Linked DNA regions of Casimicrobium huifangae. The protein of the gene in region 1 interacts with the protein of each later gene in a pairwise test. Links are inferred from orthologs where the notes say so. Each region holds a gene or a part of one and is shown in the gene's direction. Other genes may lie near its edges.

The links.
Region 2: the proteins of secG (region 1) and secA interact in binary tests that used the Escherichia coli proteins (3 or more experiments, as listed by UniProt). The link is inferred for Casimicrobium huifangae from one-to-one orthologs.

The regions. Positions count from the first base shown.
Region 1 is NZ_CP041352.1:2,223,842-2,234,004, forward strand. What follows is about bases 3,410-6,170. They hold secG (preprotein translocase subunit SecG), read left to right. Parts: upstream 3,410-4,498; coding sequence 4,499-4,843; downstream 4,844-6,170. Other genes in these bases: FKL89_RS10180 (ABC transporter ATP-binding protein), read left to right, coding at 3,410-3,622; tpiA (triose-phosphate isomerase), read left to right, coding at 3,658-4,401; FKL89_RS10200 (NADH-quinone oxidoreductase subunit A), read left to right, coding at 5,059-5,418; FKL89_RS10205 (NuoB/complex I 20 kDa subunit family protein), read left to right, coding at 5,482-5,961; FKL89_RS10210 (NADH-quinone oxidoreductase subunit C), read left to right, coding at 5,977-6,170. Outside these bases: FKL89_RS10165 (ABC transporter permease), read left to right, coding at 1-724; FKL89_RS10170 (ABC transporter permease), read left to right, coding at 724-1,617; FKL89_RS10175 (ABC transporter ATP-binding protein), read left to right, coding at 1,614-2,600; more of FKL89_RS10180, read left to right, coding at 2,597-3,409; more of FKL89_RS10210, read left to right, coding at 6,171-6,552; FKL89_RS10215 (NADH-quinone oxidoreductase subunit D), read left to right, coding at 6,564-7,817; NADH-quinone oxidoreductase subunit NuoE, read left to right, coding at 7,823-8,305; NADH-quinone oxidoreductase subunit NuoF, read left to right, coding at 8,315-9,613; NADH-quinone oxidoreductase subunit NuoG, read left to right, coding at 9,650-10,163. UniProt on the Escherichia coli protein: Subunit of the protein translocation channel SecYEG. Overexpression of some hybrid proteins has been thought to jam the protein secretion apparatus resulting in cell death; while this may be true it also results in FtsH-mediated degradation of SecY.
Region 2 is NZ_CP041352.1:977,070-987,658, forward strand. What follows is about bases 4,499-7,787. They hold secA (preprotein translocase subunit SecA), read left to right. Parts: upstream 4,499-4,863; coding sequence 4,864-7,587; downstream 7,588-7,787. Other genes in these bases: FKL89_RS04490 (M23 family metallopeptidase), read left to right, coding at 4,499-4,713; argJ (bifunctional glutamate N-acetyltransferase/amino-acid acetyltransferase ArgJ), read left to right, coding at 7,672-7,787. Outside these bases: cell division protein FtsA, read left to right, coding at 1-851; cell division protein FtsZ, read left to right, coding at 935-2,113; lpxC (UDP-3-O-acyl-N-acetylglucosamine deacetylase), read left to right, coding at 2,273-3,130; FKL89_RS04485 (hypothetical protein), read right to left, coding at 3,334-3,801; more of FKL89_RS04490, read left to right, coding at 3,802-4,498; more of argJ, read left to right, coding at 7,788-8,910; FKL89_RS04505 (ATP-binding protein), read left to right, coding at 8,949-9,827; FKL89_RS04510 (NUDIX domain-containing protein), read left to right, coding at 9,863-10,270; FKL89_RS04515 (DNA gyrase inhibitor YacG), read right to left, coding at 10,434-10,589. UniProt on the Escherichia coli protein: Required for protein export, interacts with the SecYEG preprotein conducting channel.

The DNA.
Region 1 (10,163 bases):
GCTGGAACTGATACTCAACCGCATGCCGGCGACGCTGGAGCTGGCCTTCGTAGCAATGCTGCTCGCTGTTGGCATTGGTATCCCGCTCGGCCTGATCGCGGGCCTGAGACCGAATGGTGTCATTGGCAAGACCATCATGGCCGGTTCAATTCTTGGCTTCAGTTTGCCGACCTTTTGGGTGGGGCTGATGCTGATCATGCTTTTCGCGGTGTTTCTCGGCTGGTTGCCGTCAAACGGACGTGGCGAAACGCGGGAGATATTTGGCGTTGGCTGGAGCTTTCTCACAGCAGATGGCTGGGCCCATCTAATCCTGCCGGCGGTGAATCTGGCGTTATTCAAACTGTCGCTGCTGATCCGGCTGACGCGCGCCGGTGTGCGTGAGGCGCTGGCGATGGACTACGTGAAGTTCGCCCGCGCCAAGGGGCTGTCGGCGTCGCGCATCGTCGGGGTGCATGTGCTGAAGAACATCATGATCCCCATCGTCACCGTGATCGGGCTTGAGTTCGGTTCGGTGGTTGCCTTTGCGGTGGTGACCGAAAGCGTGTTTGCCTGGCCCGGTATGGGCAAGTTGCTGATTGACTCAATCAATGTGCTGGACCGACCGGTGATCGTGGCCTATCTGTTGATCATCGTGAGTCTCTTTGTGTTCATCAACCTGCTGGTGGACCTGGCTTACTCCGCGCTCGACCCGCGCGTGCGGCTTGGCGATGCGGGAGCGCATTGATGGCCAATGCAGTGCAGGCCGGCAATTCACTATGGCGCGAAAAGGCCGGTGAATTTGCGGCCGACCGCATGGCGATGTTCGGTCTGGTGCTGTTTGTGCTGATCGTGCTGGCGGCGCTGGGGGCACCATGGCTGTCGCCGCAGAACCCCTACGACCTGTCGCAGCTGGACGTGCTTGATGCGCGTCTGCCGCCGGGTAGCGCGGCGGCGGATGGCGGGCACTATCTGCTCGGCAGCGACGAGCAGGGGCGCGATCTGCTGTCGGCGATCCTCTACGGGTTGCGTATCAGTCTCGGTGTCGGCGTGGTTTCAACCCTGATTGCCGTGACGCTGGGCCTGCTGATCGGCCTGCTGGCCGCCTACAAAGGGGGGCGCTGGGACAGTGTGATCATGCGCGTGGTCGACATCCAGTTGTCGTTCCCGGCCATCCTGATCGCACTGATTTTGCTTGCGGTCCTCGGTCAGGGCATCGGCAAGATCATCGCGGCGCTGGTCACCGTGCAATGGGCGTACTACGCACGAACCGTGCGCGGTGCGGCGCTTGCCGAGAAAAACAAGGATTACATTGCCGCCGCACAGGGGCTCGGCTTGTCAGCTGGACGCATTGTGCTGCGTCATTTACTGCCAAACTGCCTGCCGCCGCTGATCGTGGTGGCGTCGGTGCAAGTGGCGCATGCGATAGCACTAGAGGCAACCTTGTCGTTTCTTGGGCTGGGTTTGCCGATTACGGAGCCATCGCTCGGGTTATTGATTGCCAACGGTTACCAATATCTGCTCTCCGGCAAGTATTGGGTCAGCTTCTTCCCCGGCGTTGCGCTGTTGCTCACCATCGTCAGCATCAATCTCGTCGCCGATCAGCTTCGGGATGTGCTGAATCCGAGGCTCGCGAAATGACCGCACCGCTGCTTGAGGTACGCGGCCTGCAGACCTGGTTCGCCAGCAAGGCCGGCGAAGTCCGTGCCGTCGATGGCGTCGATCTCGCCGTCGGCGCTGGCGAAGTGCTCGGGTTGGTTGGTGAGTCCGGGTCCGGCAAGTCGGTGACCGGCTTTTCGATCATGGGGCTGGTTGATGCGCCGGGTCGCGTCGTTGCCGGCGAAATCCGCTTCGCTGGTCGCTCGCTGGTGGGGCTCGCCGAGCGGGAGTGGCGAGCGCTACGCGGGCGCGACATTGCGATGATCTTCCAGGATCCGATGTTGACCCTGAATCCGGTGCTGCGCATCGACACGCAAATCATCGAGGCGATTCGCGCCCATGCTGACGTCAGCGCCGCGCGCGCCCGGGAGTGGGCACAGCAGGCGCTGGCCGAAGTAGGCATTCCATCGCCTGGCGAGCGGATGCTGGCGTATCCGCACCAGTTTTCCGGTGGCATGCGGCAGCGGGTAGCGATCGCCATTGCCTTGCTGCATGGCCCGAAGCTGCTGATTGCCGATGAACCGACCACGGCGCTTGACGTGACGATCCAGGGGCAAATCCTCGCCCAGGTGCAGGCGCTGGCCGCCAGCCGTGGGACTGCCGTCATCTGGATCACGCATGACCTGTCGGTGGTGAGCGGTCTTGCCGACCGCATCGCGGTGATGTACGGCGGCCGCATTGTCGAAGAGGGGCCGACGACGGCGGTGCTCGGCTCGCCGGCGCACCCGTACACGCGAGCCTTGCTGCGCTCGCTGCCGTCGCAAAACCAACCAGGTCAGCCTCTGGCCCAGATTCCCGGCACACCGCCGCAGCTGATCGGCCAACGCCTTGGGTGCGCCTTTGCGCCGCGTTGCGCAGAAGCAGGCGGGCGTTGCGGCGTGGACGATCCGGCGCCGCATCGCGTTCAGGCGCGTATGGCGCGCTGTCACTTCGCATTCGAAGCGGCGGCGGAGCAGCAAGCATGACTGGCAACAGCGCTGCTTCAGGCTCGGCGCCCATTCTTCGCGTTGAGGGCATTTCCAAGCGCTTCGTCAAGCCGCTTGGCTGGGCGGAGCGATTGGCAAATCGGCTGGGCGCGAACCACCGCGAGACTGTGGTCCAGGCGCTTGATGACGTCTCACTGGACGTTGCCCACGGTGAGGTGCTGGGCATTGTTGGCGAATCGGGATGCGGCAAGAGCACGTTGGGGCGCATCATCGCCGGGTTGATGCCGCCGAGCAGTGGCAGGGTCATCTTTTCAGCGCCCGACTTGGGAGGCGCTGCCGCGTCGGCGGTTAGTGCCGGGGCTCGGGGTGGGGCGCGACTCGCCCGGCAAATGATCTTTCAGGACCCGTCGGCGTCACTGAATCCTCGCATGCGGGTCGTCGGCCAGGTGGGCGAAGCTGCGGTTGCCCATGGATTGGTCACCGCAACGGACATGCGGGGCTACGTCCTCACTTTGCTGCGACAGGTCGGACTGGATGACTCGGCGCTCGACCGCTACCCGCATCAGTTTTCTGGTGGACAGCGGGCACGGATCGGTATCGCGCGCGCGCTGGCGGTGAAACCGGAGCTGCTGGTCTGCGACGAGTCAGTGGCGGCCCTCGATGTGTCGGTTCAGGCGCAAGTTCTGAATCTGTTTGCTGAACTCAGACGGGCGCTGGGTCTGACCTATGTTTTCATCAGTCACGACCTTGGCGTCGTGCGACATTTGAGTGATCGGGTGGCCGTGATGTACCTCGGTCGTGTGGTGGAAATCGGACCGGCGGCCAAGATTTTCTCGGCGCCACGACATCCTTACACGCAGGCATTGCTGGCTGCGATGCCTCGAGTACAGACTGGGAGGCAACACTTCGCCGCGATCCGCGGCGAAGTGGCGTCGCCGGTCAACCCTCCCGGCGGATGTCACTTTCACCCTCGCTGCCCACGAGCTGAAGCCCGCTGTGCAGTCGAAACGCCGGTCGTTGCCGAGCGCGAAGGCGTGCGGGTAATGTGTCACTTTTCCTGATTTCTGAACTTTTCTGAAACAACAAGATGGCGACTATGGGCTTGCGAAATCGTTGGGTAATTGGCAACTGGAAGATGAACGGCTCGCTTGCGGGCAACGCAGCGCTGCTTGGCGCGGTTGCGGCGGCTCCATCCAGCGTTGGAAAACTGGGCGTATGTGTGCCCTTTCCCTTTCTTGGGCAAGCCCAGTCGGCACTGGCTGGCGGCGCCGCAGTGTGGGGCGGGCAGGACGTCAGTGAGCACGCTTCAGGGGCATACACGGGCCAGGTGAGTGCGGCAATGCTGGTTGAGTTCGGTGCATCGCTCGTGCTCGTGGGGCACTCGGAGCGGCGGCAGTACAACGCGGAAACCAGCGATCTGGTCGCTCGCAAGGCTTCGGCAGCACTGAACGCCGGGGTTACTCCGGTCATTTGCGTGGGCGAAACGCTGGCGGAGCGTGAGGACGGCCACGCCGAGGCGGTGGTGGGTCAGCAACTCTCAGCCTGCAGGGAGGTGTTGCTACGAGCACAGGGTGCAGCAATCCTGGCTTATGAACCGGTGTGGGCGATTGGCACCGGCAAGACGGCCACCCCGGCGGAGGCGCAGGCCATGCATGCCTTCATCAGGGCTACGCTGCGGGTGCTGGGAGCGGAGGCTGAGGCCACCAGCATCCTCTATGGCGGCAGCGTCAAGGCAGGCAACGCTCGCGAGTTGTTCTCCCAGGCCGACATTGATGGCGGCCTGATCGGTGGTGCCTCACTGGTGGCAGCTGACTTTCTGGCGATCGCGGCGGCACTTTGATCACCTTTTCCGCCGGCAATCGGCAGTGCGCGGTGGTCTGGTTTGACTGGTCATGAAGTGCCACTCTGCCGCAGTGCAATATGTATAATGGCTGGCTATGGAATTTGTTCTTCTCGCAGTTCACGTCGTCGCAGCAGCTGCCATTCTGGTGCTGGTGCTTTTGCAGCATGGCAAAGGTGCAGACATGGGCGCAGCGTTCGGCAGCGGCTCGGCAGGTAGCGTATTTGGCGCAGCTGGCTCGGCTAACTTTCTCAGCCGTGCCACTGGCGTCGCCGCTACCGTATTTTTTGCCACCAGCGTTGCGTTGACCTACGTCGGCGCACATCGGTCGAATACCAGTGGTGGCGTGATGCAGGGTGTAACTGGCGAACCGGCAAAGACGGAGCAGAGCGCTCCGGCGCCGGTAGCCCCGGCCGCACCTAAGTCCGATATTCCGAAATAGTTGAAGCTTTACGGTTTCTTGATAAATCGTAAGGCCCGTGTATAGCCGTCGTGGTGAAATTGGTAGACACGCTATCTTGAGGGGGTAGTGGCGAAAGCTGTGCGAGTTCGAGTCTCGCCGACGGCACCAACAACAGCAGTCCTGGCAACGCTTCGCCAGGCACAAGGAGGCGGGGCAACTAAGTGTTCCGCCTTTTTTTTGGGGATTTTTGAGTCATGTCGCTAGAAACCTACGTCCCGATCCTGATGTTCATGATCGTGGGCCTTGCGTTTGGTTGCGTTCTGCTCATCGCCGGCTGGTTGGTCTCGCCAGCGCGGCCCGACCCCGACAAGCTCGCTCCCTACGAATGTGGATTCGAGGCATTCGAAGACGCCCGCATGCGTTTCGATGTGCGCTACTACCTCGTCGCGATCCTGTTCATTCTGTTTGATCTCGAAATTGCTTTCCTTTTCCCGTGGGCGGTGGCGCTCAAGGAAATCGGCTTCGTGGGCTTTCTTTCCATGATGGTGTTCCTCGGCATTCTGACCGTCGGGTTCATCTACGAATGGAAAAAAGGCGCCCTCGATTGGGAATGATTGAACGCGAACTTTCGTATTTGGTTTGACCGCGCATTAGCGCGCAGTGGAGTGTATTGAGTCATGAGCCTTGAAGGCGTCCTCGAGAAGGGGTTTGTCACGACGAGCCTGGATACGCTCATCAACTGGTCGCGTAATGGGTCAATGTGGCCGATGACTTTCGGTCTTGCCTGCTGCGCCGTAGAGATGATGCATGCTGGTGCAGCGCGTTACGATCTCGATCGCTTCGGAATTGTGTTTCGTCCTAGTCCGCGTCAGTCGGACGTGATGATCGTCGCTGGAACTCTGTGCAACAAGATGGCGCCCGCCTTGCGCAAGGTCTATGACCAGATGGCCGAACCGCGCTGGGTGATTTCCATGGGCTCATGCGCCAACGGAGGCGGCTACTACCACTACAGCTACTCCGTGGTTCGTGGTTGCGACCGCATCGTTCCGGTGGACGTATACGTGCCTGGCTGCCCGCCCACGTCCGAAGCCTTGATCTACGGCATCCTGCAACTGCAGAACAAGATTCGCCGCACCAACACCATCGCCCGGACCTGAACCGGGGCTCGATAAATGCTGAAAGACATAGTTTCTGAAGTATTGGGCAGCAAGGCGATTGCAATCGTCGCAGCGCTCGATGAAGTGACGGCAACGGTTGCGCCAGCCGACTGGGTGGAAGCGTGCCGCGCACTACGTGATCACCCGAAGACGCGCTTCGATACGCTGATCGACCTTTGTGGCGTCGACTACTCGGCTTATGGCGGCGAGGGGCGTGAATCGGGGAAGTACGCGACGGTCATTCATCTGCTGTCCGTGGTGCTTAACCAGCGTCTTCGTGTTCGTTGCGTTGCTGCAGACGATGCGTTTCCGGTGGTGCATTCACTGGTTGATGTGTGGCCGTCGGCCAACTGGTACGAGCGCGAGGCTTTCGATCTCTTCGGAATCGTCTACGAAGGTCATCCAGACCTGCGGCGCATCCTGACCGACTACGGCTTTGTTGGCCATCCATTCCGCAAGGACTTCCCGACTTCCGGCTATGTCGAGATGCGCTACGACCCGGAGCAGCGGCGCGTGCTCTATCAGCCTGTCACCATCGAGCCGCGTGAGAACACACCGCGCATCGTTCGTGACGATAGTTACGCGAACTGAGGCGTCACATCATGGCTGAAATTCGCAATTACACAATGAACTTCGGGCCGCAGCATCCTGCGGCACACGGCGTGTTGCGTTTGGTGCTCGAACTGGACGGCGAGACCATCCAGCGTGCTGATCCGCACATTGGTCTGCTGCATCGTGCCACTGAAAAACTGGCGGAGAGCAAGACCTTCATCCAGTCGCTGCCGTACATGGATCGTCTCGACTATGTGTCGATGATGTCCAACGAGCACGCCTATTGCCTGGCCATCGAAAAGCTTCTGCAGTTGCCGGTGCCGGAGCGCGCCCAGTACATCCGCGTCATGTTCGACGAAGTGACGCGCCTGCAGAATCACCTGCTGTGGCTCGGCTGCCACGCGCTCGACGTTGGCGCGATGACAGTGTTCCTGTATTGCTTCCGTGAACGCGAAGACCTGTTCGATGCGTACGAGGCGGTTTCTGGTGCCCGCATGCACGCGGCGTATTACCGTCCTGGTGGCGTCTACCGTGACTTGCCGGACCGGATGCCGCAATATCAGGCGTCGAAGATCCACAATGCAGCGGCCATCAAGCGGATGAACGAGAACCGTGAAGGCTCGTTCCTCGACTTTCTGGAGGATTTCACCAACCGCTTCCCGACCTACGTCGACGAGTACGAAACGCTACTCACTGACAATCGCATCTGGAAGCAGCGGACAGTCGGCATCGGTGTCGTAAGTCCGGAACGTGCGCTTGCGCTAGGCTTCACCGGCGCCATGGTGCGCGGCTCCGGTATCGCTTGGGATTTGCGCAAGAAGCAGCCGTATGAAGTCTACGACCGCATGGATTTCGACATTCCGGTTGGTGTCAATGGCGACTGCTACGACCGTTATCTTGTTCGCGTACAGGAGATGCGCGAGTCGAACAAGATCATCAAGCAGTGCATCGCCTGGCTGCGCGCGAATCCAGGGCCGGTCATTACCGACAACCATAAGGTGGCGCCACCGAATCGCGAGTCCATGAAGTCCAACATGGAAGAGCTGATTCACCACTTCAAGCTGTTCACCGAGGGTATGCATGTGCCACCGGGCGAAGCCTATGCGGCGGTAGAGCATCCGAAGGGTGAGTTTGGCGTGTACATCGTTTCCGATGGCGCCAACAAGCCGTATCGTCTCAAGTTGCGCGCACCAGGATTCGCTCATCTCGCAGCGCTCGACGAGATGTCGCGCGGCCACATGATTGCAGACGTGGTGGCAATCATCGGCACCCAGGACATCGTGTTCGGCGAGATTGACAGGTAAGGAAGATGGCACTTTCGCAGGACTCACTTCGCAAGATCGACCGGGAGCTGGCCAAGTTCCCCGCCGATCAGCGCCAATCGGCTGTCATGGCCGCGCTCCGCATTGCCCAGACCGAACAGGGCTGGCTGTCTTCGGAGGTGATGCAGGAAATCGCTGACTACATTGGCATGCCGGCGATTGCGGTGTACGAGGTCGCATCGTTCTACACGATGTACAACCTGAAACCGGTTGGCAAACACAAATTGACCGTCTGCACCAATCTGCCTTGCCAGTTGCAGGGGGCTACTGCCTGTGCGGAGCACGCCAGGAAGAAACTTGGCATCGAATTCGGGGAAACCACCGCCGATGGCCTGTTCACACTGAAGGAAGGTGAATGTTTCGGCGCCTGTGGCGATGCGCCCGTGTTCACCGTCAACAACCACGATGTTCGTGTCAAAGTGACAGCTGAGCGCTTCGACGCGCTCGTCGACGAATTGAAGAAGGCATAGGCGGAAGACATGCACTTCGGACCGCATATCAATCCGGCGTTGTTTGCCGATCTCCGGATCGAAGACGCCAATGACTGGCGCATCGGCCCCTACCAGTCGCGAGGGGGTTACGAGGCCCTGAAGAAGATCCTCGCCGAGAAGATCACGCCTGATCAGGTGATCGCCGAAGTCAAGAAGTCAGCCCTTCGCGGTCGCGGCGGCGCCGGCTTTCCGACGGGACTCAAGTGGAGCTTTATGCCGCGACAGTTCCCGGGGCAGAAGTACCTTGTCTGCAATTCGGATGAGGGCGAGCCCGGCACTTTCAAAGACCGCGACATCCTGCGCTACAACCCGCACATGGTGATTGAAGGGATGGCCATCGCCGCCTATGCGATGGGCATTTCAGTCGGCTACAACTACATTCACGGCGAAATCTTCCGTATTTACGAGCAATTTGAAGAGGCGCTTGACGAGGCGCGTGCGGCCGGATTCCTCGGCAACAATATTCTCGGTTCCGGTTTTGATTTCCAGTTGCACGCGTTCCACGGTTATGGCGCGTACATCTGCGGCGAAGAGACCGCGCTTCTGGAGTCGATCGAAGGCAAGAAAGGCCAGCCGCGCTTCAAGCCGCCATTTCCGGCGAGCTTTGGCCTGTATGGCAAGCCGACGACGATCAACAACACCGAGACATTTGCCGCAGTGCCATGGATCATGCGCAAGGGCGGCGAAGCCTTCCTGAACCTTGGCCTGCCCAACAATGGCGGCACCAAGCTGTTCTCGGTGTCCGGCGACGTTGAGCGCCCCGGCAACTTCGAAATTCCCCTGGGCACGCCGTTCTCGAAGCTGCTTGAGCTGGCCGGTGGCATTCGCGGCGGCAAGAAGATCAAGGCGGTGATTCCCGGCGGTTCATCGGCACCGGTCATTCCGGGCGACACGATGATGCAAACCAACATGGATTACGACTCGATCGCCAAGGCGGGTTCCATGCTCGGATCCGGCGCAGTGATCGTGATGGACGAGACGCGCTGCATGGTCAAGTCGCTGCTGCGACTCTCGTACTTTTACTACGAGGAATCCTGCGGTCAGTGCACTCCCTGTCGAGAAGGCACGGGCTGGATGTGGCGCATGGTCAATCGTATCGAGCACGGTGAAGGGCGAATGGAAGACCTTGACGCGCTGAACTCGGTTGCCGACAACATTCAGGGCCGCACTATTTGTGCACTCGGTGATGCGGCGGCGATGCCGGTGCGTGCCTTTATCAAGCACTACCGCGACGAATTCCAGTACCACATTGAAAACAAGCGGTGTCTTGTGCCCGCCTACCTCTGACCCAACGGCGAACGACAGGACATTGCAAGCCCGCTCATGTTGAACATCGAAATCGACGGCAAAGCGATACAGGTTTCGCCCGGCAGCACCGTGATGGATGCCGCGAATCAGGTCGGCGCTTACGTGCCGCACTTCTGCTATCACAAGAAGCTCTCCATCGCGGCCAATTGCCGCATGTGCCTGGTACAGGTGGAAAAGGCGCCGAAGCCCCTGCCAGCCTGTGCCACCCCGGTGACCGAAGGGATGAAAGTCTTTACCGCGTCCGAGCAGGCCAAGAAGGCACAGCAGGGCGTGATGGAATTCCTGCTCATCAACCATCCCCTGGATTGCCCGATCTGCGATCAGGGCGGCGAGTGTCAATTGCAGGATTTGTCGGTCGGTTACGGCAAGTCCGCTTCGCGCTACACCGAAGAGAAGCGGGTGGTCTTCCACAAGAATCTCGGCCCGCTGATCAGTGCCGAGGAGATGAGCCGCTGCATTCACTGCACGCGATGCGTCCGCTTTGGCCAGGAGATCGCCGGTGTCATGGAGCTCGGCATGGGCGGCCGCG
Region 2 (10,589 bases), 1.2 Mb from region 1 along the record:
TGCTGCACACGCTGCCGCAGGAATACATCATCGATGGTCAGGAGGGTGTGCGCCGCCCACTGGGCATGAGTGGCCGCCGCCTGGAAGTGAAAGTCCACATCGTGACTGGTGCGGTCTCGGCTGCCGAGAACATCGAGAAGTGCGTCCGCCGCTGTGGCCTCAACGTGCAGGAGCTGGTGTTGCAACCGCTGGCGTCAGCCGCCGCGTGCCTCACCCGCGACGAGATGGAGATTGGCGTCGGCCTGGTCGACATCGGTGGCGGTACGACCGATTTCGCGCTGTTCACGGGTGGCGCCATCCGCCACACGGGTGTGATCCCGGTGGCCGGCGACCAGATCACCAACGACATTGCGATGGCTCTGCGCACACCGAGCAAGGAAGCGGCAGACATCAAACATCGCTATGCCTGCGCTCTGACCAAACTGGTTGAGCCCGAGGAGTTGATTGAGGTGCCCAGCGTTGCCGATCGGCCGGCGAAGTCAATGCCGCGGCACATGCTGGCGGAGGTGGTGGAGCCGCGCGTCGAGGAGCTGTTCCAGTTGGTGCACGAGCAGATCAAGCGATCGGGGTTTGAACCGCTGCTGCGCTCTGGCATCGCTCTCACCGGCGGCAGCGCAATGCTGCCCGGCATGGTGGAGCTCGGCGAAGAGGTATTCCACATGCCGGTGCGGGTGGCAGTGCCGGACTATCGCGGGCCGCTGAAAGACGTACTGGCGGCGCCGAAGTACGCCACCGCGATCGGCTTGTTGATGCATGGTCGCGACCAGCTGGCCAAGCAGGCGGTGCTGCGTCGCCGCGAGTCCGCCGCGGCCGGGATGTTTGCGAAGTTGCGGGATGCGTTTGGTTTGTAGCTTGAGTGTGATGACGGTTGGACGAGTCGGAAAGTTACGTAAGCGTTGAGTTTTGGTTTTGTTTGCCTTGAAGGAGCGAAAGCATGTTTGAGATCGTTGATGAAAAAAGGGATGGCGCGGTCATCAAAGTGATCGGCGTTGGCGGCTGCGGCGGCAACGCTGTGGAGCACATGATCAACAAGGGGGTCGCCGGCGTCGAGTTCATCGCCGCCAACACCGATGCCCAGGTGCTCGACCGCAACCCGGCGCCGAAGCGCATTCCGCTCGGTGCCGAGCTGACGCAGGGCCTGGGTGCGGGCGCCAAGCCGGAAGTCGGCCGCGATGCCGCGATGGAATCAAAGATGGCCCTGCAGGAATCGATCCGCGGCGCCGACATGCTGTTCATCACCGCAGGCATGGGCGGCGGCACCGGCACCGGTGCTGCTCCCGTTGTGGCGCAGCTTGCCAAGGAGATGGGCATTCTGGTGGTCGCCGTGGTGACCAAGCCGTTCCGCTTTGAGATGCAGAAGCGCGAACGCGCGGCGCAGGCGGGTGTCGATGAGCTGCAGAAGCACGTCGATTCGCTGATCGTGGTGCCTAACGAGAAGCTCATCCAGGTGCTCGGCCGCAATGTCTCACTGCCCGCTGCCTTCGCAGCATCGAACGATGTGTTGCACGGCGCCGTCGCGGGCATCTCGGAGATCATCAACAAGCGCGGCCTGGTCAACCGCGACTTCGCCGACGTGCGCACCATCATGTCCGAGCTTGGCATGGCGATGATGGGCACCGCAACAGCCAGCGGCGAAGAGCGCGGCAAGGCGGCGGCGATGGCTGCGATCAAGAGTCCGTTGCTCGAAGATGTGGACTTGCAGGGTGCGCGCGGCGTGCTGCTCAACATCACGACGTCGAGCAATGTCGAACTGGGCGAGCTTTATGACGTCACCGACACTGTCGCCGAATTTGTCTCGGCGGACGCGACGGTGCTCTGGGGGCACGTCATCGACGACGAAATGGGCGACGAGATGCGCGTCACCATGGTGGCTACCGGTCTCGGTGCCAAGCGCAAGATGCAGGCAGTGCAGGGTGGCGCAGCCGCCGCGCCACGGCTGGAGATCCCGACGTTGCGTACCGGCACCGACAACCTGGGTGTAGCCACCGAGGCGGCGCCGGTCACGGCGGGTATCGAGGTTTCTTACGACGAGCCGACCTTCGTACGCAATCCGGGTCGCAACACCGCGCGTTCGCTGGAAATTCCGACCTTCCTGCGCAAGCAGGCCGACTAGGCCCGCGGCCCTGCGGCAGCGCGCCCGGAAACGGGGGCGCGCCTCTCTGCGGCACTCGCACGTGTCCCCCCATCGTGCGGGTGCCGCAGTCCTGCCGGCGCAGATTCGCTCCCTGTGCCGGTCGGGTGAGCCGCCGTACGGCCCCCTATACTTGCGGCCATGCCGAAGCAACATACGGTCGCGAGCGACGTCACTGCCACAGGAGTCGCGCTGCACTCCGGTGTTCGCGTCCAGATCACCCTCAAGAGCGCGCCGCCCGATACGGGCATCATCTTCCGTCGCACTGATCTCAATCCGCCCGAGGACATCCCGGCCCGTGCCGAGCTGGTCAAGGAAACCCGGCTAGCCACGACGCTGGTGCATGGTCAGGCCAAGGTCGCCACCGTCGAGCACCTGCTCGCGGCCTGCGTTGGTTGTGGCGTTGACAACGCGATCATCGAACTCGACAACCTCGAAGTGCCGATCATGGATGGCTCGTCGGCGCCGTTCGTCTATCTGATCGAGCAGGCTGGTGTAGCTGAACAGGAGGTAGCCCGTCGCTACATCGAAATCCTCGAACCGGTACGCGTCGAGATGGGCGACAAGTTCGCCGAGCTGTTGCCGAATCCGCACTTTGAGGTGGATTTCACCATCGACTTTTCGCACCCGGCAATTCCCGACGACCAGTGCCGGGTGCGCATGAAGCTGGAGGACGAGGACTTTCTCTCGCACATTAGCCGGGCGCGCACGTTTGGCTTTGCCTACGAGGTGGAAACCCTGCGCTCAATGGGGCTGGCGCAGGGCGGCAGCATGGAAAACGCCGTAGTGCTGGACGAATACAAGGTGCTTAACCGCGAAGGGTTGCGCTTTGCCGACGAGCTGGCGCGGCACAAGGTGCTCGACGCAGTGGGCGACCTGTTTTTGTTGGGGCACCGGGTACGTGGCAAGTACCACGCGTTCAAGTCCGGCCACGAGCTGAACAACAAACTTTGCCTGGCGCTGCTGGCGAAGCCTGCCGCCTGGCGTTACGCGACCTAGTTGCAGCAGACATCAGCACTTACAGCTTTTCGCCAAAACGGCTTCCAGCTAAGGCGTGGCGCGTTGAAAGTGCCCGAGTCGATTCCTGGCGGTTTCGGCGTCCAAGCCCTTTACAGACGGCGCTTAGCGAAAAAAGTTGATGGTCGAAAGTCAGCTCGATGAGGTCCGTGGCGATTGTTGGTGCGGCCTCGCTAGCTTGCAACCTAGCCGCGGTCCAGCGTTCTCGCCAGTTTTCGCATGCTTGTTTGCAAGCGCTCACTCGACATTTGGTCCGCTGCTGAATTGAGTTTGCGGCCGGCGTTGGGGCTCGGACGCACGCGAACGGTGCGCCGAATTACCGCAGTTGATTGCGCCCTCAGCGAAATTTCGCTAAATTTCAAGCCCTTACGGCTCAGATTGGTCAGCATTTCGGCGTTCAGCAAGCGCGCCAGATGTGCGGCTTCAGGGGAATCGACCGTGAGACTCAGTGTTGAGCCCGAGGCAGTAATCGCCACCACAAAGCGCTTCAGACGCTCCGGCACCGCTTCCATCAGCACGTCGTTTTGACGGCCACCCTCGCGGGCGTGTCGCAAAGCAGCGCCCAGTGCGGGCATGCGATCCAGAAATTGGGCGAGGCCCAGAGGTCGCGGATAGAGCGCCGACGCAGAGCGCGGTGAGTTGAGGAATTTCACGTGCAGATTATCGTTGTTTCAAGCGACTTCCGGAGCAAGCGAACGCTTTCGGTCGGCATTCCGCAGGTCATCGGCCTCGGTTTTGCCGGGTTGGTGGCGCTGGCGCTGACCGCCACCCTTGCCAATTACCTGTCGCTCAAATACGCCGCCACCAGCAACCATCCGCTGATTCGCGGCATCCTGCTGGCTGACCAGCACGCCGAGGCCAAGCAGCGCCAGCAGCAGATTCAGGACAACATCAACAGTCTCGCCGTCAAGCTGGGCGAGATGCAGGCACACATGCTGCGGCTGGATGGTCTCGGTGAAAAGCTCGCCAAGGTGGCGGGCCTGAAGCCGCAGGAGCTGCCCAGCGCCACCGCCAATGCCGGGCGCGGCGGCGCGGCCACAGCGGGTGCGCCGCTGTCGATCGACGATTTCACCAAACAGCTCGGCGAACTCAGCAAGGGCGTTGACGTCAAGGCCGACCAGCTGTCGGTGCTCGAGGCCCTGCTGGTCGAAGGTAGCGCGCAGCGCAAGTTCCTGCCGACCCTGCCGCCGATTGAAAACATCAATTACACCTCGAACTTTGGTTATCGGATCGATCCGTTCAACGGCCATCAGACCTTCCACGAGGGCGTGGATTTCGCCGCCGAGACGGGAACCACGATCAATGCAGCCGCCAGCGGCAAAGTGATTTATGCAGATTTCCATCCCGCTTACGGCAAGAGCGTCGAGATCGACCATGGCAATGGTCTCGTCACCCGCTATGCCCACGGCTCTGAACTGCTGGTCAAGGAGGGCGATCTGGTCGTCCGCGGCCAGCGCATCTCGCGGGTCGGCTCCACCGGCCGCTCCACCGGGCCGCATTTGCACTTCGAAGTGCGGCTCAATGGCGTGCCGCAGAATCCAGCCCGCTTCCTCGCCGTCCGCTAAAGCTGCATCCCGCTGGCTTCGCCCGGATGCGGGCGTCGGCTTAAAATCATTGGTTTCGCCCGCTGCGGCGGTGTCGGCACGGTTGTGCCCGATGCCGTCTAGCGGGCATCGTCACATCTGCCGTCCGTACGCCGGGCGCGTCTTCACATCATGATCGACAAATTTCTAAAAACGATTTTCGGCAGCCGCAACGACCGGCTGCTCAAACAGTATCGCGGCCAGGTCCACAAGATCAACGCCCTTGAAGACGGCCTGAAATCCTTGTCCGACGACGAGCTGAAAGGCAAGACAGCGGAGTTCAAACAGCGCGTTGCCAATGGCGAGCCGCTTGACGCGCTGCTGCCTGAGGCGTTTGCCGTTGTGCGCGAGGCGAGCACACGGGTGCTGGCGATGCGCCACTTTGACGTGCAATTGATCGGTGGCATGGCGCTGCATCAGGGCAAGATTGCCGAAATGCGCACCGGTGAGGGCAAGACGCTGATGGCAACGCTGCCGGTGTACCTCAACGCGTTGGCCGGCAAGGGCGTGCATGTGGTCACCGTCAACGACTACCTGGCCAAACGCGATGCCGACTGGATGGGGCGCATCTACCGCTTCCTGGGCATGAGCGTCGGCACCATTCTGTCGCAACAGGACAATGCGTCAAAGATCGCTGCCTACGCAGCCGACATCACCTACGGCACCAACAACGAGTACGGTTTCGACTACCTGCGTGACAACATGGAATACGCGGTGGCGGACCGCCGTCAGCGCGGGCTCAACTACGCCATCGTTGACGAGGTTGATTCCATCCTGATCGATGAGGCACGCACGCCGCTGATCATCTCGGGTCAGGCCGACGACAACATCGAGATTTACTACAAGATCAACGAGCTGGCGCCGAAACTGACGCGTCAGGCCGACGAAAAGTCTGCCGGCGACTACCACGTTGATGAAAAGGGCCGTCAGGTCTATCTGTCGGAAGAAGGCCATGAGCATGCCGAGAAGCTGCTCGAACAGATGGGCATGTTGCCCTCCGGATCCAGCCTCTACGACGCTGCCAACATTTCGCTGATGCACCATGTGTACGCCGCGCTACGCGCCCATGCGCTGTACAACCGCGACGAACACTATGTTGTGCAGGACGGCGAAGTGGTCATCGTTGACGAATTCACCGGCCGCCTGATGTCGGGGCGCCGCTGGAGTGATGGTCTGCATCAGGCAGTGGAAGCCAAGGAAGGCGTGCCCATCCAGCGCGAGAACCAGACGCTGGCCTCGATCACCTTCCAGAACTACTTCCGCATGTACGGCAAGCTGGCCGGCATGACCGGTACAGCAGACACTGAAGCCTACGAATTCCAGCAGATTTACAACCTGGAAACAGTGATCATCCCGACGCACCGCGACATGGTGCGTCGCGATGAGAATGATCTCTTCTTCAAGACGACGGCGGAGAAGTACGCAGCTGCCGTGCACGACATTCGTGACTGCTACGAGCGTGGCCAGCCGGTGTTGGTCGGTACCACTTCGATCGAGAACTCCGAGTTGATCTCGGCGATGCTGACCAAGGAGAAGTTGCCGCACCAGGTGCTCAACGCCAAGCAGCACGAGCGCGAGGCGCATATCGTGGCGCAGGCCGGTCAGCCGAAGATGATCACCATCGCCACCAACATGGCCGGTCGAGGCACCGACATCGTGCTCGGTGGCGCGCTCGAACCCGAGTTGCGCGCCATCCGTGAAGACGAATCGCTGACACCGGAAGCGCGCAAGGCGAAGATGGACTCCGTCGAGGCTGAGTGGAAGAAGCGTCATGAAGAGGTTCTTGCCTCCGGCGGCTTGCGCATTGTCGGTACCGAACGCCACGAATCGCGTCGCATCGACAACCAGTTGCGTGGCCGTGCTGGCCGTCAGGGCGATGCAGGCTCCAGCCGCTTCTATCTGTCGGCCGAGGATCCGCTGATCCGCATCTTCGGCGGCGACCGCATGAAGAACATCATGACCCGCCTGCGCATCCCTGATGGGGAGCCGATCGAGGCGGGCATCATGACGCGCCAGATCGAAAAAGCGCAGTTGAAGGTCGAGTCGCGCAACTTTGACATCCGCAAGCAGCTGCTTGAATACGACGACGTTGCCAACGACCAGCGCAAGGCGATCTACGAGCAGCGTAACCACCTGCTGGAGCATGCCAACGTCAGCGACACCGTGCGTGACATGATCGGTGGCTGGGTCGAAGACACCGTCAATATGCACGTGGCGCCGGAAAGCACCGAGGAACAATGGGACATTGCCGGCCTGGAAGCGGCGCTGCATGACGTGCACGTGCCGGTCAGCATCGCCGAGTGGCAGAAAGCGTCGCCCGATCTTGACGACGCTGACATCCGCGAGCGCTGCAAGACCGCGGCGCTGGAAGCCTATGACAGCAAGCGCAAGGTCGCGGGCGAGGATGTGTTCAGCCAGTTTGAGCGCAACATCCTGCTGCAGATCATGGATACGCAGTGGCGCGAGCATCTTTCGAATCTCGACCTGCTGCGCCAGGGCATCCACCTCCGCGGCTATGCGCAGAAGAATCCGAAGCAGGAGTACAAGCGCGAGTCGTTCGAGATGTTCGGCCAGATGCTGGACCGCTTCCGTGGCGACGTCGTACGTATTCTGCTGACTGTACAGGTTCGCACCGAGGCTGACGCGCAGGCGGTTGAGCCGCATGCAGCATCGCAAAACGTGGCCTACCAGCATGCCGGCGTCGATGGACTGACAGGCGAAGAGTCGTCCGCAGCATCCGTTGGCGGTAGCGGCAATCAGCCGGTGGTCAATCAGGGGCCGAAGGTCGGTCGCAACGATCCCTGCTGGTGTGGCTCGGGCAAGAAATACAAGCATTGTCACGGGCGACTCGACTAGTCGCTGAGACCAACATCGCATAATTCAAGGCTCGTTCAGCGTGACTGAACGGGCCTTTTTTCTGAACCATACGTTTTCATCACCATGCCTGTTGCCTACGCCGCGCTTGATCCCGCTCTTGCTCACCCGGTTGCCGGGGTGCGCTTCGCCGCCGTGCAGGCGGGCGTGCGCAAGGCCAACCGTTATGACTTGCTGCTCGCCCAGTTCGACGAAGGCACAGCGGTGGGCGGGGTGTTCACCCAAAGCCGGTTTGCTGCTGCGCCGGTGCAGGTTTGCCGCGAGCACTTGCTGGTGGGAAGCGCCATTCGCGCGCTGGTGGTGAACACCGGGATTGCCAACGCGGCCACCGGCGAACTCGGGCTGACCAACGCACGGGCGAGCTGCGCGAGTGTGGCCACGGTGCTCGGCGTCGCTGCCAATCAGGTGCTGCCGTTCTCCACGGGGGTGATTCTCGAACATCTGCCGATGGATCGCATCAGCGCGGGCATCAATGCGGCGGCGGCCGAGATCAAGGCTGGCAAGCTCGCGGCCTGGGATCGCGTGGCTCAGACCATCATGACCACCGACACTGTCTACAAGCTCGCGAGCGCGCAGGCCACTGTGGGGGGCAAGACAGTCAACGTAACCGGCATCGCCAAAGGGGCAGGCATGATCCAGCCCAATATGGCCACCATGCTGTCATTCATCTTCACCGATGTGGCGATCGACGGCGCGTTGCTGCAACCGCTTGCACGGCGTGTCGCGGACCGCAGTTTCAACCGCGTCACTGTGGACGGTGACACGTCCACTAACGACAGCTACATCATTGCCGCGACCGGTAAGGCAGGCAACGCAACCATCACCTCACTGGATTCAACGGACGCTGCTGCGCTGATCGCTGCGCTGGAAAAGGTGAGTCTCACGCTGGCGCAAGCTATCGTGCGCGATGGCGAGGGTGCGACCAAGTTCATGACGATAGCGGTCAGTGGCGGTCGTGATCCGGCTGAATGCGACCGCATCGCACGCGCTGTCGCCCATTCGCCGCTGGTGAAGACTGCATTCTTCGCCAGCGATCCGAACCTGGGCCGCATTCTCGCGGCTGTGGGCTATGGCGCGCCGGCAGACCTGGATCCATCAAAAGTGACGGTTCATCTGAATGACGTACTGGTCGCCGAGCGTGGTGGTCGCGCTGCGAGCTACCGGGAAGAAGACGGTGCCCTGACGATGAAGAATCACGACATCACGGTTGCCATTGACCTCGGTCGGGGCAACGCATCGCAAACCGTCTACACCTGCGACTTCTCGTACGACTATGTGAAGATCAATGCGGAGTATCGGAGCTAGACGTGGGCGTGCGGACAAATGCTGCGGAGACTGACGGGGTGAATACAACAGAGCCGTCGTCGTTGGCGCTGCTCGGCCGCATCGCGTCCGCCCTCGAACGCATCGCACCGCCGCCACGCGAGAAGCCCGACTTCAAGCGACATGTGGCGGCGCGCTGGCGCGTCTCCGGGGCGCTGAAGTATCTCGAAGCGGTGCAGCACGTGCATCACATGGATGCCGACTGGCTGGTTGGCGTCGAGGCGCAGCACGCACAGATTGATCGCAACACGAAGCAGTTCGTTGCCGGCAAACCGGCCAATAATGTGCTGCTGACGGGCTCGCGTGGTACTGGCAAGAGCTCGCTGGTCAAGGCGATGCTGTCGCGTTACGCGAAGCGTGGTCTGCGCCTGATCGAAGTCGAGAAGGAGCATCTCAATGACATGCCCGACATCGTCGACCAGATTGCTGACGAGCAGTATCGCTTCGTCCTGTTTTGCGACGATTTGTCATTCGATCAAGGCGATGGCAGCTACAAGGCGCTGAAGGCTATCCTCGATGGGTCCATCGCGGCGGCAACGCCGAACGTGCTGCTCTACGCGACCTCGAATCGCCGCCATTTGCTCCCCGAATACTTTCACGAGAACGAAGAGACGAAGTACGTTGGGGAGGAAGTGCATTTCGGCGAAAGCATTGAGGAGAAGGTGTCGCTCTCCGAGCGCTTCGGGCTCTGGATTTCGTTCTATCCGTTCTCGCAGGAAGACTACCTCGCAGCAGTGGGTTCATGGGTCGGGCAACTGGGTGCTACGGTGCCGGTGGACGGCAAGAAGCATGAGGCGTTCGAGCGTGACGCCCTCAACTGGGCGCTGCAACGTGGCTCTCGCTCCGGGCGTGTGGCGTATCAGTTTGCGCGCGACTTTGCCGGGCGCGGCGGCAAGTGAGTGCGCCACGCTTTGATCCGTCAGACAGTCGGCCGTTGACCCGAGTCGCCGTGGCGATCATCGAGCGCGTGGTCAATGGCGAGTATCAGGTGCTGTTCGCGCAGCGTCCCACTGGAAAGGCTTACGCCGGCTACTGGGAATTCCCCGGCGGCAAGATCGAGGCGGGCGAAACTGTGATCGATGCGCTGATCCGCGAGATTGACGAGGAGCTCGGCATTCACATTCGCTCGGCGACGCAGTGGCGCAGCGAACGCTTCAGCTACGAACACGCTCACGTCGAATTGAACTTCTGCCGGACGATGGACTGGGCCGGCGAGCCGCACAGCCGCGAAGGGCAGGCGTTTGCCTGGCAATCTCCGGCCGCGATTGCTGTCACGCCGCTGTTGCCGGCGTTGCACGCGCCGGAGAGCGGCGTGCTGGTAGGTTTGCAGCACCATCGATAGTATTGGCTTTTTGCGCGAAGCCGCATTCAATCAGGGCTTACATGCGCAATTGACAAAAAGTCGACTTCCGGAGAAAAATCGTTCTCAGCCCGTTGCCGTCGTCATCCTGAAAAAAAGCTGATCGAACGTTGTCAACTGCGGCGGCGGACGTTGTCTGCTTCGCTCAGTCGGGCTTGGGCGAAACCGCTGGCTCGTAGTCTGGCGGCTCGGCGTGGGCGATGCGGTATTCGTCATTGGCCCAGGCGCCCAAGTCCATGTGTTTGCAGCGCTCTGAGCAGAATGGACGGAACCTGTTTTCGGCAGACCAAGGCACGGCTTT